Regions from separate parts of the Paenibacillus rhizolycopersici genome, predicted to be linked through region 1. Evidence: predicted binding sites of a transcription regulator. Region 1 holds the regulator's gene; the other holds the start of a gene.
The links. Region 1 encodes Rex, which represses fermentation and respiration genes when NADH is low (regulators of the CRP and FNR family bind a similar motif). Its sites were predicted from a motif close to TTGTGAAATATTTCACAA; they were not measured.
Positions count from the first base shown of each region.

Region 1 (7,677 bases):
GCGCATCGCTTGTTTTGTTTTGTGATTTTTATTACAGATCCCGTTTGTATTAATTTTCAAATCGGTTATCTTCTGTTATGCTGTAAAGAGACTGGAATGAAGGGACAATTAATAGCAATGAAATACGCAGTGCTTGATTTTGAAACGACGGGTAACCAGTCCTCCGATGAAATTATTCAAGTGGGACTTGCCATTATAGAACCGGATAAGACGATATCGCAGGTGTATCGTTCCTTCGTGAAACCAGGTGTTCCGATCCCTCCTTTTATTACGGGATTGACGGGAATTACAGAGGAAGATGTCAAGGATGCGCCGGAGCTAGACGAAGTGATGGTGGAGATGGTTCCGCTTCTAAACGACGTCGTCTTGGTCGGGCACAATGTTGCATTCGATTTTAATTTCTTGCAGAGCGCTTTGGACAAAACAGGCTATTTGCCGTTTACCGGCCGCATTCTGGATACGATGGATTTCTTGAAAATCCTGTTTCCTTCGCTTACTTCCTATCAGCTCGGGCTGGTGGCGGCGGAGTTTGGAGTGGAGCATGATCGGCCGCATCAGGCGGACAGCGATGCGCTGGCGACGGCACTCATTTTCCTGAAATGTGTGGAGGAATGCGCGCAGCTGCCGCTGTTGACTTTGCAGCGTCTGGCCGATCTGTTTGCAGGCGAGGACAGCGATTTGGGCTGGTTTTTCGATGCGATGACGCAGGAGAAGGAACGCGAGGCGATGCCAAGCGAAGATGGTTTCGTGTACTATCGTCAATTCGCCCTGCAGGTGGAGGATTGGCTGGACATTCAAGCGCCAAGGGACAGTTCGGATCGAAATCCGCTGGCGGATGTGACGTTCGAGCAGTTCATGGAACAGGTTCGGGAACGGCTGCGAGAGCGTTTGCCGCAGTATGAGGAGCGAGAAGCCCAGAACATGATGCTGAATGAGGTCATGAGGGCTTTCGAGGAAGACAAGCATCTGCTGGTCGAAGCCGGAACGGGGACCGGTAAATCCTTGGGATATCTCCTGCCGGCCATTTACCACAGTGTAAAGAATGAAGAGAAGGTAATGGTCAGCACTCATACCATCAACCTGCAGGAGCAGCTGCGGGAGCGCGACGTGCCGCTATTGACGGAAGTCGTGCCTTTTCCTTTCCGCGCAGCCGTATTTAAAGGAAGGCAGCATTATTTGTGCTTGCGCAAATTTGAACATAAAATGAATAGAAAAGACTTCGCAACACCTAAAGAAGAGGTGATGACGGCCGCGCAAATGGTTGTGTGGCTGACACAAACGGAAAACGGCGACGATGAAGAGTTGAATCTCGGAAACCGCGGCGGCGACTTCTGGGAGACGGTAGCCAGTGAATCGGAATCCTGCTTAGGCCGATCCTGCCCCTGGTTCCGCAAATGCTTCTATCATCGTGCCAAACACGAAGCCGGAGTAGCGGACGTGGTCATCACGAACCACTCTAAATTGTTTACGGACATTCAGGCCGGGCACCAGCTGCTACCAGGCTATGAGCGGCTGGTCATCGATGAGGCGCATCATTTGGAAGATGTGGCCGGCAAGCATCTTGGCATTCATATGAAATACTTTACGGTGGTCCATACGCTGACCCGGTTGTTTAAAGACAGCAAGACAGGGCAGTTGGCTAATCTTCGGAGCTCGATAGATGCGTCGTCCGCGGAGAAAGCTGCGGAATGGTGCGCAGTGATCGATGGCATCTACCCAACGTTGGTGGATGTGAAAGAGAGCTGGGACAAGCTCAGCGAGCTGCTGTTCAGCTTGATGCCGGATCGCAGCGATGCGGCCCCCGGCGATCCGGGGCAATTCGTATATCGGCTGCTGCCGACCCGAAAGCCGAAGGATTGGGAGACACTGACCGCGCTCGAAAACCAGATTTACGTGGGTCTGGGCGACGTGCTTCGCAAAGGGGATCGTCTCCTGTCCGAGATTCGGGAGGAGCAGGATGATTATGCTGCGGAAAGCCTGCTTACCGATATCAGCGGCTTGTTTAAGGATTTAGCTGGAGAACGGGAATCACTGCGGTTTTTCATGAAGCTGGAAAGCGAAGACACGGTTTATTGGATGGAAGCCAACGGGAATTACCGCAGCCGCTCGCTGCAAATGTACGCGGTGCCGATTGACGTTAGCGCCCAGTTGAAGGAATTTTTCTTCGATCGGAAAAAAAGCGTAGTTATGACTTCCGCGACATTGTCAGTCGATAAGTCGTTTCAATATATGATCGAGCAGTTGGGTCTGACGGAGGCGGCGGAAGAGGAACGGTTGATTACGTCGATGTTGCCATCTCCGTTTAATTACCGGGACCAGGCACTCTTAGTCATTCCGCGTGATTTTCCGAGCGTAAAGGGCAGCGTGGGAGATGATCACTTCATTAACACGTTGGTGCAGTCGTTGGCAGATTCCGCGGTGGCTACGCAAGGCCGCATGCTGGTGCTGTTTACGTCCTACCGGATGCTGAGACAGGTGTATGACCCGCTGAAAGAGTTGCTCTCGGCGCAGGGGATCACCGTCATCGGGCAAGGGATGGACAGCGGTAGCCGTTCCAAGCTGACTCGGCGCTTCCAGGGTCAAAATGCATCGGTGCTGCTGGGGACGAGCAGTTTCTGGGAAGGGGTAGATATCCCCGGCGAGGCGCTGACAAGTTTAGCGATCGTGCGGCTGCCTTTTCAACCGCCGAACCATCCGCTGGTGGAAGCCAAGAGTGAGCGGCTGCAGCGGGAGAAGAAAAACCCATTTATGAAGTTATCCGTCCCGCAGGCGGTTATCCGCTTCAAGCAAGGATTCGGGCGACTCGTCCGTTCCTCGCAGGATCGTGGCATCGTAATCGTTTATGATACCCGTATCCTGGAGTCTTACTATGGGAAGTATTTTTTATACTCTTTGCCCGGACCGAAGATGGAGCATATGCCGATGAATCAAATGGTACCTCGCATCTCGGAATGGTTGAATCCCGAAGCCTAAACCGCTTTATTGATCGCATTGAAGAATAGGGGGAAACGAAGCATGAAGTCAGAAAAAATTTCGGACGCCGTCGTCCGCAGACTGCCGGTTTACCTGCGTTTCTTGAACGAACTCAGCCGCAGGGAGGTCCCCACGGTCTCCTCGCAGGAGCTGGGCCAGAAGTTGGATCTGAATCCCGCGCAAATCCGCAAGGATTTAGCGTATTTCGGCGATTTCGGTCGGAAGGGGATCGGCTATGACGTGGCTTACCTAATCGAGAAGATTCAACAGATTCTCAACCTGGACCAGCAAATTAACGTGGCGTTAGTCGGTGCCGGTAATCTAGGGCAAGCCCTTTCGAATTATAATGCTTATTTGAAGGATAATATGAAAATCGTCGCCGTGTTCGACGCATCGCCAGCAAAGATCGGTACCCAAATCAACAACATCACGATTCAACCGATTGAGGAGCTGGTAGCTACGGTACGAGCGAATAATATCCGTATTGGGATCATTACGGTACCTGACACAGAAGCCCAGCGCGTGGCAGACGAGCTGGTTGCGGCCGGGATCGGAGCCATCCTGAACTTCGCGCCAACGATTCTCAAGGTGCCGTCGGAAGTGCGGATTCATGCGGCCGATTTCACTACAGACCTGCTTAGCTTGGCATATTATCTGGAGGATGGAAAGGAACAAGCCAACGTATGAGTCGTAAATGGTTAATTAAGAACGGGACGTTTGCCGTACTGGAGACCAATCGCCCCGTGATTCATGGATATATGCTTGTTGAAGGCGATTCGATCACCTATATCGGAGAAGAGCGCCCGGAAGGCGTGGAAGGCGCCGAAACGTTTGACGGCAAAGGCTTGTTATTTTTGCCAGGACTGATTAACACCCATGGTCATGCGGCGATGTCGCTGTTGCGCGGTTATGGGGATGACATGGTACTGCAAACCTGGCTGCAGGAGAAAATGTGGCCGATGGAAGCCAAGTTTACCGCTGCTGACGTTTATGCTGGAACGGCGCTGTCCGTACTGGAAATGCTTAAAGGCGGTACGACCACGTTCTTGGATATGTACGATCAGATGGACGAAGTCGCCAAGGTTGTCGAGGAATCCGGCATTCGCGCCGTACTGATGCGCGGAGCGATCGGGCTATGCTCGCCGGAAGAGCAGGATCAGAAGCTTAAAGAAGCGATCGCGTTTGCCCAGAATTGGCACGGTAAAGCGGAAGGACGCATCACGACGATGATGTCGCCTCATGCGCCATATACCTGTCCGCCGGCTTTCATCGAGAAGTTCGTACAAGCCGCCCACGATCTCGATCTACCGATGCATACGCATATGTCGGAGACACGCGCCGAGGTGGAGCAGAACGTGAACGATTACGGCGTTCGCCCGGTAGAGCACCTGCGGAAGCTGGGCATGTTCTCCCGCCCGACGCTGCTCGCCCATGCCGTACATTTGACGGACGAGGAAATCGAGGTCTTGGCTTCTCATGGCGTTACCGTCTCTCATAATCCGGGTAGCAACTTAAAGTTGGCCAGCGGCGTTGCCAGAGTACCGGAGCTCCTGAAGAAGGGAGTGGTGGTATCGCTGGGTACTGACGGTGCAGCCAGCAACAATAACCTGGACATGCTGGAGGAGATTCGTTTGGCCGCGCTGATTCATAAAGGCGTATCCGGGGATCCGACGGCGATTCCGGCTCTAGAAGCACTCAAGATGGGGACGGAGTACGGCGCGAAGTCGGTCTTCTTGCCGAACACCGGGAAGCTTGCGGCTGGCATGAAGGCGGATTTCATCGCCTTGAACACGGAGCAGGCTCATTTTCTGCCGCGAACGGATTTCATCTCGCACACCGTGTATTCTGCTGGACCAAAAGACGTGGAGCACGTTTGGGTGAATGGCAAACAGGTCGTCAAACACGGGGCTTGCCTGACGCTTGATGAGGAGCGTATTCGGCACGACGCTCAAGCTGCGTTCGAGGGACTGCTGGCACGGTAATACGCTAGGATAGGAAAGGAAGAGAAGGTTGAGGAAGCGAACCCAATGGATTCTGCTGTCCATCGTGATCCTGTTGATCGTGCTCCTTGGTCTCCACCGGTTTTATCTATACATTCATGAGGATACGTGGAGAGCCGAAAGAGAGGCCGTTCAACAGGCGAAGCAGGAGACGGACCTGGTCCAGGGAGACGAGGTGTGGAAGTCGGTATGGGATGAAGTCACCTGGGTCGTGCAGGGGGAAGACGAATCCGGACGTAAAATGATGGTTTGGCTCCGAGAAGGACAGGACCCTGAGGTGCGATTGCTATCGGAAGGGAAGTCCGAGAATCAGGTTCGAGCCATCATCAAACAGACGTTGCCGGGTATTCAGGTTGTCCGTCTGCTGCCGGGCATTTACAATAACCAACTGGTCTGGCAGCTGTTCTACAAACAGAAGGACCACCACTATTATCGGTTCTTCAGTTTTACAACGGGCGAACCGCTACCGGAAGTGTTCACCCTGCCGAATCGCTGACGGGTCGTCGTAAATAGAAATATTCCTAATAAACGGTTTCGAGGTTTAGGCGAAAAGCCTGAATGGCGAGACCGTTTTTTTGTAAGGAGGGAAAGGCATGGAGTTGCTCGATCCAGCAGGGCAAGAGAATAAGGTGTGGGAAGACTTGAAACAAGCGTTTACCCATCATTTTTCTAGTCCAATCCGGCAGGCTATTCCTATTAAAAGAGGTTGGTTAAATTATAAATGGAAAATTACCACGGATTTCGGTGAATTTGTGCTTAAGCAATATAATAGGGAGCGGTTTAAGTCCTATCGGCCCGAAACGTTGCAATTGGCCTTATCGCAACAAATGCGATTAAGTGAACTTGGTTTTCCGTGCCCTTCGCTTCTTAGCTCGAACGGGAATAGGATGCTTGAGTCGGACAGTGGTGAAAAGTTCATTGTAATGGGGTATTGTCAGGGACTACTGGTTCCGCCGGGACAAGCCAACATCCATCAAGTCTATGATTTAGGACGGGGCACAGGCCAAATGCATCGGTTTTTTAATGACGGGACGTTGGGACGGAAGGAATCCGCCTTGTTTTGCCCTCCCGCTCGCGAGGAGCGATTGGAGCATTGGATTACGCTTCAGGAGCAAGCTCTTCGCAGCGGCAACCTCTTATTGTCGAGTGAGATTGAAACGCAACGCATTGCAACGGAAAACGTTGACCTGGGACGATTTGAACAGATTGCATCGGGGTGGGCGCATCGGGATCTTTGGATGGACAATTTGCTGTTTAATGAGAGTTCTGTGGCTGCGGTCCTGGATTTCGATCGCTTCAATTATGATTATCCCCGGCTCGATGTTGCTCGAGCTGTGATGTCATGTGCGTTTAGCGATCACTTGGACCTGACTCTGGCTACTGCATTTATGGAAGGGTATCGACAGGAGGTAGAAGCCCCATTTGAGACGGGGTACTTAACGACATCCCTGCAAATGCTGTGGTACATGGAATGTGTCTGGTGGATTCATGGGCAGATGGATCCACATAGCGCGCCTCCCGCGCGCTTCGCCAGGGAGATGAAGTGGCTGGCGGAAAATATCAACCGCTTGCCAGTGATGCTTGAGAATTTGTAGCATTTCGGGGTAGAACTGCTAGCTTCAAATTTTAAATATCTTCACACTTTCCTTCGATATTTGATATACGATGTGATATACTCATATTTGTAGTTTTGATAGACGGGTTGATATACTACAGAGATGATTATTATAGATAAGGGGGACATCACGTGAAACTGCGTATTGGACCAATTGCTGCAAGCATCGCTATTTCCGTCCTTGTGTTGTTTGGTGGATGGTTCCTGTATCGGCAATGGGCGATTGAACGTCCGCTGGAGAATATCGTAAAAAGTGTGGATGGTGTAAATCAAGTCGAAATGGATATCAAACCTGATGAGTTGGCGCTGAAGCTGAGTTTAAAGCCGGGGACCGATCTTGGCGCGCTAGTTCGGCAGATTGAACAGAACGGGAAAGACCAAATCGGCAACCGTACGTTGAAGCTAGACGTGGAGGATCATTCTTCTCCGACATTGGACCTGTTGTGGGAGAACGCGTTGTTCACCGTCGCGCAAGCGATGGAAAACAAGCAATATACGCAAATTACCGCGGCTCTAAAGCAAATGGAACAGGAAAACGACAAACTGACGGCTACAGCGGAAATGGACGAGAAAAACGTCTATATTACTTTGACGGATGGTCAATACAGTAAATTTGTTATTTTGCCGCGTACACCGGAACGAATGGGGGCATGGCCGAATGCGTAAATGGATGATCGAAGCAGCCATCGGATTTATTCCGGTCCTTATCGTATTCTTGGCAGTGACCGGTGTTAATGTTGTTCCGCTTGTCGTAGCTATGGTGCTGTTTGGCGCGTTGTTTACGGCGATCAAAATGCGCAGCGGCGGGATTACGATCGGAGCAGCCGGGGAACGGAAGCGCAAAAAGCGCGGCCTGGCAAAGCTAACCTTCGAGCAGATCGGCGGACAGGAAAGTGCAAAGCAGGAGCTTCGGGAAGCGCTGGATTTTATGGTGCGACAAGATGAAATCAGCAAGTTCGGCATTCGCCCGATCAAAGGGATTTTGCTGACGGGACCTCCGGGAACCGGGAAAACTTTGCTCGCGAAAGCAGCGGCACAATACACTAATGCCGTGTTTGTCGCGGCTTCGGGCAGTGAATTCGTTGAAAT
Region 1 covers NZ_JADCNN020000005.1:50,363-58,039, reverse strand. Annotated here, with positions in the region: gene dinG (ATP-dependent DNA helicase DinG) at 118-2,973, shown strand; gene IM700_RS07265 (redox-sensing transcriptional repressor Rex) at 2,992-3,660, shown strand; gene IM700_RS07260 (amidohydrolase) at 3,657-4,955, shown strand; gene IM700_RS07255 (cell wall elongation regulator TseB-like domain-containing protein) at 4,984-5,469, shown strand; gene IM700_RS07250 (phosphotransferase) at 5,567-6,568, shown strand; gene IM700_RS07245 (hypothetical protein) at 6,721-7,254, shown strand; gene IM700_RS07240 (AAA family ATPase) at 7,247-7,677, shown strand, end outside.

Region 2 (7,677 bases), 190 kb from region 1:
GTTCCATCAACGCCTTGCGGTTCTCGGTGTCGTCGACGACAACCGAGCGAATGTGCTCGAGCCCCATCCGTTCCACCCACTCCGACGTTCTCTCCAAGTAGTTGCCGGTTTCACGGTAATATTGCATGATTGCACCGCACAGCTCGATCAGTTCCTCATCGGTTTTTACCTTGCATAGCGAATCCGCCAAGCGCGCCTTGATCCCGCCATTGCCGCCGATAAAGATTTCCCAACCGCCATCATTACCGACGATACCGATGTCCTTCGTGCACGATTCGGCGCAGTTCCGCGGGCAGCCGTTAACCGCCATTTTGAATTTGGCCGGGAAATCAAGCCGTTCGAATTTACGCTCCAGCAGCGCGCCCATACCCATCGAGTCCTGAGTCCCGAAGCGGCAGAATTGCGAACCAACGCATGTTTTGACCGTACGCAGCGATTTGGCATAAGCATACCCCGACGGCATATCCAGCTCTTCCCAAACTTTCGGCAGATCTTCTTTCTTCACCCCGATCAAGTCGAGCCGTTGTCCGCCCGTGACCTTCACCACTTTGACATCGTATTTCAAGGACACGTCGGCGATTTTCTTCAGATCTTCCGGGGTTGTTACGCCGCCGTACATCCGTGGTACCACTGTGTAAGTGCCGTCCTTCTGGATGTTGGCATTCATCCGTTCGTTGACGAAACGCGAAGCCTTCTCATCCTCGTGCGTATCCGGGTAAATCATGCCCAGGTAGTAGTTGATGGCGGGCCGGCATTTCGAGCAGCCTTCCGGTTGCGACCATCCGAGTACGTTCATAACCTCTTTGGTGGTCTGCAGCCCTTTCTCCTTAATTTCCGCAACGATCTCATCGCGGCTCAGTGTCGTACAGCCGCAAATCCCCTGCTTCGCCGTTTGCGTGAAGCCGTCTCCAAGTACATATTGCAAGATTTGCTCCACGACCGGTTTACACCCGCCGCAAGAACGGGTCGCCCCGGTGCATGCCTTAATCTCGTCCACCGTCGTCATGCCTTGATTCACAACACAATCCACGATCGTACCCTTGGTAACCCCGTTGCAGCCGCAGACGATTTCCTCGTCGCTCATCGTTTCGACCGAGGCCTTCTTCTTGGCTCCGCCGCCGCAGCAGCCTCCGCCCATCAGCGACTCGTACAATTCGTCGGTCATCTCTGCGCCTTGCTTGATCAGCTTCTGCAGCTCGGCCGAATCCGTGATATCGCCGAACAGCACCGCACCTACCAGCTTGCCATCCTTCAGCAAGATTTTCTTATACGTGCGCTTCCAATCGTCCTTGTTCGCGATGACCGTATGTTCCGGCCCGTCGATGAATTCGCCGGTCGAGAAGACATCTACGCCGGAAATTTTCAGCTTGGTCGATACGACCGAACCTTCATAAGGTGGAGTGTCTACGCCGCTGATATGCTTGGCCATCACGTTCCCCTGCTCGAACAGCGGTGCGACCAGACCGTAACAGATTCCGCGGTGCTCGGTGCACTCACCAACCGAATAGACTCCCTCCAGCGAGGTTTGCATGTAGTCGTTGACCACGATCCCGCGATTCACTTCCATTCCGCTGGCCTTGGCAACGGCGACATTTGGTTTGATCCCTACCGCCATAACAACGAATTCCGCCGCAAGCTCCGTGCCGTCCGCGAACCGCAGCCCGCGTACCCGGTTATCCCCTAGCAACTCCGTCGTTTGTGCGCCCATCTTGAACTTGATGCCCTGACGTTCCAATTCCGCTTGCAGCATGCCTGCCGCTTGATGGTCCAACTGGCGTTCCATCAAATCTTCCATCAAATGCACGACCGTCACGTCCATGCCAAGCTGCACAAGCCCCTTGGCCGCTTCCAAACCGAGCAAGCCGCCGCCGATCACGGCCGCCGTCTTATAGGTGTTGGCCGCTTGCAGCATTTGCTCACAGTCTGCGATATCGCGGAATCCAACGACTCCCTCCTTATCACTGCCCGGAATTGGCAGAATAAACGAAGTCGAGCCGGTAGCAATCAACACTTTATCGTACGGAACGCGTTGCCCGTTATCGGCCACAACCTCTTTGGCCTCCGCATCGATCCGCTCGACCGTGGTCCCCATATGCAGCGTAATCCCATGTTCTTTATACCAATTCAAATCATTCAATACGATGTCATCCATCGTTTTGCTGCCTTCCAGCACATACGACAGCATGATCCGGTTATAGTTCGGATGCGGCTCGCTTCCGAAGACCGTAATGTCAAATTTCGTAGTCAACTTCAGGATTTGTTCCACGGCGCTGATGCCGGCCATTCCGTTCCCGATCACGACCAGTTTCTCTCTGTCCGTTCCCATATTCGTAATGCCTCCTCCTATAAATACCTAGATCTCTAGTGTCTTTACGATAGTTCAATTTTTAAGTGATGCTCTTAGTATAAATTTAAAATTGCAGATACCTTGTGATTGCATTCACATTAATTGTGAAAGAATACACAAACTTTTGTCATAACTATTTTCATGAACCTATTGAAAAAATCCGCAACCCCGGTTATGACCAGGACTGCGGATTCCATAAGTTTTGTCGAGTACCTACATCTATTTCTGCTTTAAGACAATTTCCACATTGTCCTGTGGCTTTAATCTCATATCCAGCCCCGTATCCAGTAGCTTCTTTCCGTTCACCTTCAGGATCCACTGTTCGTTCTCTTGGGGAGTATACCCGCCGACCGATACGATGGATTTGTTGGTGGGACTAAACTGAACGATGCCGCTGCGTTTTAGAAGATCCCTGACCGTCGTGTTATCGTCGTATTTATTGACGTAATACTTCTTCTTCGGACTGCCCCCATCGATAATCAATAGCAAGGACGCCTGCTGCGGGATCGCTTCAAAGCTATCGACCGTCTTGACATAGACGAGCAGCTTGTCGCCAATCTTCAACTCATGATCCCAGTCGCTGGGATCCAGCTCTTTGTCATTCAACTGCGTTCCCCACTCCAGGGTAGAATCCAGCGACACTTCCCCAACCGATTGGATTGCCGATTGATCCTCCGTGAACCTCACGATCCCACTGCTCTCCAGCGCATGACGTGCCGTTAGCCCAGCCATATAATCGTAATGCAGGCTGCGCGTCACATCGGGGATAAAGGTACCCCCGTCGATCGTCAACGTGATGTCGTGGGGTTGTTCTTTGTCGGTTCTCTGTGCTTCCGCCGGTGCCGTTTGATCCGTAATTTGGCCTTGGGCGCAAGCCGTCACGATTATTGCTATTCCTGCCATCCATCCAACAAGCCATCGCCATCTCTTGTGCATTGCCGCCCCCTGCCCTTCTCCTATCATTGTCCCAACCCGGGCAATAGAATATTCCTTATCTTAAGGATACCGGACAAGGCGCAGGTTCTCAAATTTTATACAAACGGCGGCTCGCGGAAGCGAAAGACCACTTATTCTGTGTATCGCGGGAATAACACGTTATTTTCAAGATGTACATGCGTAAAGGTCATTCCCTCCAACTCCTCCAGGCGCGCGTAAGTCAGACGGTACGTCGTGCAGGCATGAGCCGGCGGTTGAAAATCCCCGGTGAGCTCGCGCAGCTGTTTCAAGATATTCCCTGCACCGTCATGCTCCGATTCCAAATCGGCAATCGCGCCCTGCAGTTTTTCGAGCACTTCCGGTTCGCGGCCTGCATCCCAGTTGAGCATCTTCGGAAATACCTCGGCCTCCTCTTTGTCACTGTGCGCCAACAGCTCACGCCGCAACTCGCCGAACAATCGGGCCACCTCCAGCAGGTGAGGATCTATTTCACCGTGAACGCGCGAGACCTTCGTCACGTATTTTTGAATTTCCGGGAGCTCCTCCCGTAAATAACGGTGATGTTTGCCTACGATATGTTCAACCAGGTCCGCAGATGACGCTTGAAGCCAGCCTTCTTCTCCTCCTGTATGCGGATGCTCAGCTAACATACGGTTCAAGTCCTCCAGCAACAGCTCTACCGGAACGCCGCTTTCTTCCGCCGACTCGGTAATCGGACGGTTTCCCCCGCAGCAAAAGTCGATTTTCCGTTGCCGGAAATAATCCGCAGCTTTGGGAAACCGCAGCACGATATCTCGAACTTTATCGGTCATTTGAAATTCTATTGGATTGATATCCATTTCTAAAACCTCCTGAAATAATGAAGTCAAGCTTACCTCTTCACCATACTTCACGAGGTACACCTGCTTGGTGATTGCGCTCACTTCGCCATAAACCTGATTGCCTTATAAAATAAAAAGGCCCCCTGTCTCAGGAGGCCTGTCGTATGTTCTTATTTATTACTTAAGTACGTCGTGATCAACGTAACGCTCGCCATTCAACTCACTGATCAGCTCGATCGCAACCTTCGCACCGTCACCGGCGGTGATGATCGTATGCACGCTAACCCCAGCAACCGTTCCTGCTGCCCAAACGCGCGGAATGCTCGTACGTCCCTCGCCATCGGTAGCAATCACGGTTTTGATTCTAGGTTCCCGGCCATCCTTCAGCTCCAAGCCGATAGCGCTTGCAAGATCGGTTAAGGCACCAGTGGCTAATACGATATGGGACGCTTCATAACTGCGGCCGGATTCGGTCTTGACAGTCACTTTCGATCCGCCGTTGGTATCTACGCCCGTCACTTTTTCTTCAATGAATTTCGCGCCGAATTTCTCCGCTTGCTCCCGCCCGATCTTTAGAAGATCCGGTCCGGAAATATCCTTCGCGCCGTAATGATTCTCGATCCATGCCCGTTTGGTCATGCTAGCGTTGCTGTCCAGAACGAGCGTTTCTTTACCCGCTTTGGCCAAGAAAAGCGCTGCGCTGGCTCCCGCCGGTCCTGCTCCGATAACAATTACCTCAGCCACAAGTACACCCACTTTCTATTGTTTTCATGCCGCCCGCTCGCCGGTAACGGCATGCCGATCACTTGATCCACTCCGTTGCCCAAGCTTGAACTTCATCCATCACCGGACGAAGCGCACGCCCCTTTTCGGTCAATTCATATTCAATACGAACCGGTGTCTCAGGATAAACGTGACGGATCAGGATCCCTTCACATTCCAAATCCTTCATCCGCTCCGACAACATTTTATCGCTCATGGAAGGAATCTGATTGGAAATATCCTTGAATCGTTTTGGCCCGCTCATCAGCGTATTGATGATCAAACCGTTCCAACGTTTGCCGAGAAACGAAAAAGCCGATTCAAAACGCGGACACATCGCATGAGAATGCTCATCCATAAAATTCACCTCGTTATCATTGCCCGCCTAAAGGCTTAAGACTTACATTTTGTTAGTATATTTCATATTAGCACATTTGTCCTTGGAAAGTAAGGGGGTACCCTTGTCATTTGAAAAACGGCCGCCTTGGCGGCGGCCGCTAATATAGTATATTACGCTGGTTGTAACTTATACCCCCGCATCTCGGCGGCTGAATCCGTTACCATTTACGTTCACCAAATCGATGGGTAGTGTTAATCAAAATAAACCGTTTTTCCCGTTCTCGCCGACTCATAAATGGCTTCTAAAATTTCCGTTACCACGAGCGCTTGCTCCGGCTTAACGAGCGGCTCCTTATCCTCAAGAATGGCCTGCACCCAAGCTCTCGCTTCGCGAGTGGCATCGGTTTCCTGCTTGCCTTCGAAAAAAGCGACGCCGCCCGAGCCCAAATCGACCTTCGTCTCGTACAAACGGCTCAATTTCTCGCCATTGAGGCGAAGTCCGTTGGTCATATCCGCTCCGCCTTCCGTGCCGCACAGCAACGTTTTGGCTTCGCCGATTTCAACCACATTCAGCGCCCAGCTTGATTCAAGGATGATCGTAGCGCCATTCTTCATCGTGATGAAACCAAACGCGGAGTCCTCCACTTTAAATTCTTCAGGATTCCATGGACCGAACGCGTTCGCCGCATTTTCGCGGTTCCCGAGCTTATGGAAGACGGAGCCGGTGACGCTCTTCGGCTCGTAGTTGTTCATCAGCCATAAGGTAAGATCAAGCGCATGGGTACCGATGTCGATCAGTGGACCGCCGCCCTGCTTCTCCTCGTCCAGAAATACGCCCCAAGTAGGCACCGCCCGGCGGCGAAGCGCCAGCGCCTTGCCGAGATAAATGTCCCCGAGTTCGCCATTTTCGCACAGCTCTTTCAAGTACAAGCTATCGTTGCGGAAGCGGTTCTGGTAAGCGATCGTCAGCTTTTTGCCCGTGCGTTTGGCCGCATCGAGCATTTGACGAGCCTGCTCAGCCGTTTTGGCCATCGGCTTCTCGCACATCACATGGCGGCCGGATTCCAGCGAAGCGACCGTGATTTCCGCGTGGGAGTCATTCGGCGTGCAGACATGCACGACTTCGGCATCGCATTCCGCTAACAATTGGTGGAAATCCGTATAAACCTTGGCGCCTTCCGCGCCATATTGTTCCGCAGCTTTGGCTGCGCGCTCCTGGACGATGTCGCAGAACGCGACCATTTCCACCTCAGGCTGCTGAGCTAGGCTTGGCAAATGCTTACCGTTCGCAATCCCGCCACAACCGATGATCGCGACTTTCAACGTTTTAGACATGAAGCTTACCTCCCTTTTCCGCGTAGGCACGCACCCACTCCATGCTTGTTTGGATGCTGTCCAGCGGATCAGCGGCGCAATAATCCTGCTCCACGATCAACCATTTTACACCTGCTGCGATCGACGCATCGCCGATGTCCGTAATGGCGATTTCTCCGCGGCCCAACTCAACCGTTTCCGGAGAACCGTCCGCTTTCTTAACCAAGTCTTTCCAGTGCACCAGCGGAAGCCGCCCTTGGTATGTCGCGATATATTCCAGCGGATCCGACCCGGCAAACGCAACCCAGCAAGAGTCGAGTTCAACCTGCAGCAAGGATTCGGGAACTTGCTCGTATATCGCATCTAGCGCCGGTTTGCCCTCGTGCTGCAACGTCAGTTCAAAATCATGGTTATGATAGCAAAGGACCAAACCCTCTTCTTTGCAGCGCTCTCCGAATATTTTCAGATCCTCGATGATTTCCGACCAGCGGTTGCGATCCTCCTCCGCCAAATAAGGAACGATGATATAACGGCTGCCAATCGCTTTATTAAACGCCAATTCCTCATCCAAGGCTTCCTTCAACCGGTTATATGGAGTATGCGCACCGATCGCGGTCAAGCCCGTTTCCCGCAGTATTTCCTGCACCTGCTCTACCGAGCGACCGTAAAATCCGGCAAACTCCACACCTTTATAACCAAGTTTCGCCACTTTGCGCAGCGTTCCCTCAAAATCCTGCTCCAAATGATCTCTTACCGTATACAACTGCAAACCAATCTGCGTCATCTTCTCGTTCACCTCATCCATAGTTGTGGTATAACCTAGAACTCCATTCATGCCATCAGATGGATCCATATAAAGCGCTTTCCATGTACCATGGTATTTCAAAACGCTCCGTTGTAAAATGAATAATATGATTGAAACATGAACAATCTGGTCATTTTTTTCGAAGACCCTGTGGAGGACACCAATGAAGGAAGAAGCAAACCTGCAAATTTTGCATGCCGGCTATTCGCTGCACCGCAAGCCATTCCACACGACGCAAATAGACGGACACGAGAATTATCTCATTCGCCTGCAAACATTAGGCAAATGCCGTTCGCGATTAAACGGGCGGCTAGAGCTTTTGGAACCCGGCGATTTGCTGCTGTTCGCCCCGG
Region 2 covers NZ_JADCNN020000005.1:240,252-247,928, forward strand. Annotated here, with positions in the region: gene nirB (nitrite reductase large subunit NirB) at 1-2,326, opposite strand, end outside; gene IM700_RS08235 (hypothetical protein) at 2,567-3,283, opposite strand; gene ric (iron-sulfur cluster repair di-iron protein) at 3,415-4,122, opposite strand; gene IM700_RS08245 (FAD-dependent oxidoreductase) at 4,282-4,848, opposite strand; gene IM700_RS08250 (winged helix-turn-helix transcriptional regulator) at 4,907-5,224, opposite strand; gene IM700_RS08255 (Gfo/Idh/MocA family protein) at 5,458-6,540, opposite strand; gene IM700_RS08260 (sugar phosphate isomerase/epimerase family protein) at 6,533-7,303, opposite strand; gene IM700_RS08265 (AraC family transcriptional regulator) at 7,488-7,677, shown strand, end outside.
Region 2: nirB (nitrite reductase large subunit NirB) is a predicted target of Rex. The motif match lies at 2,450-2,467, and genes of this name have one in related genera.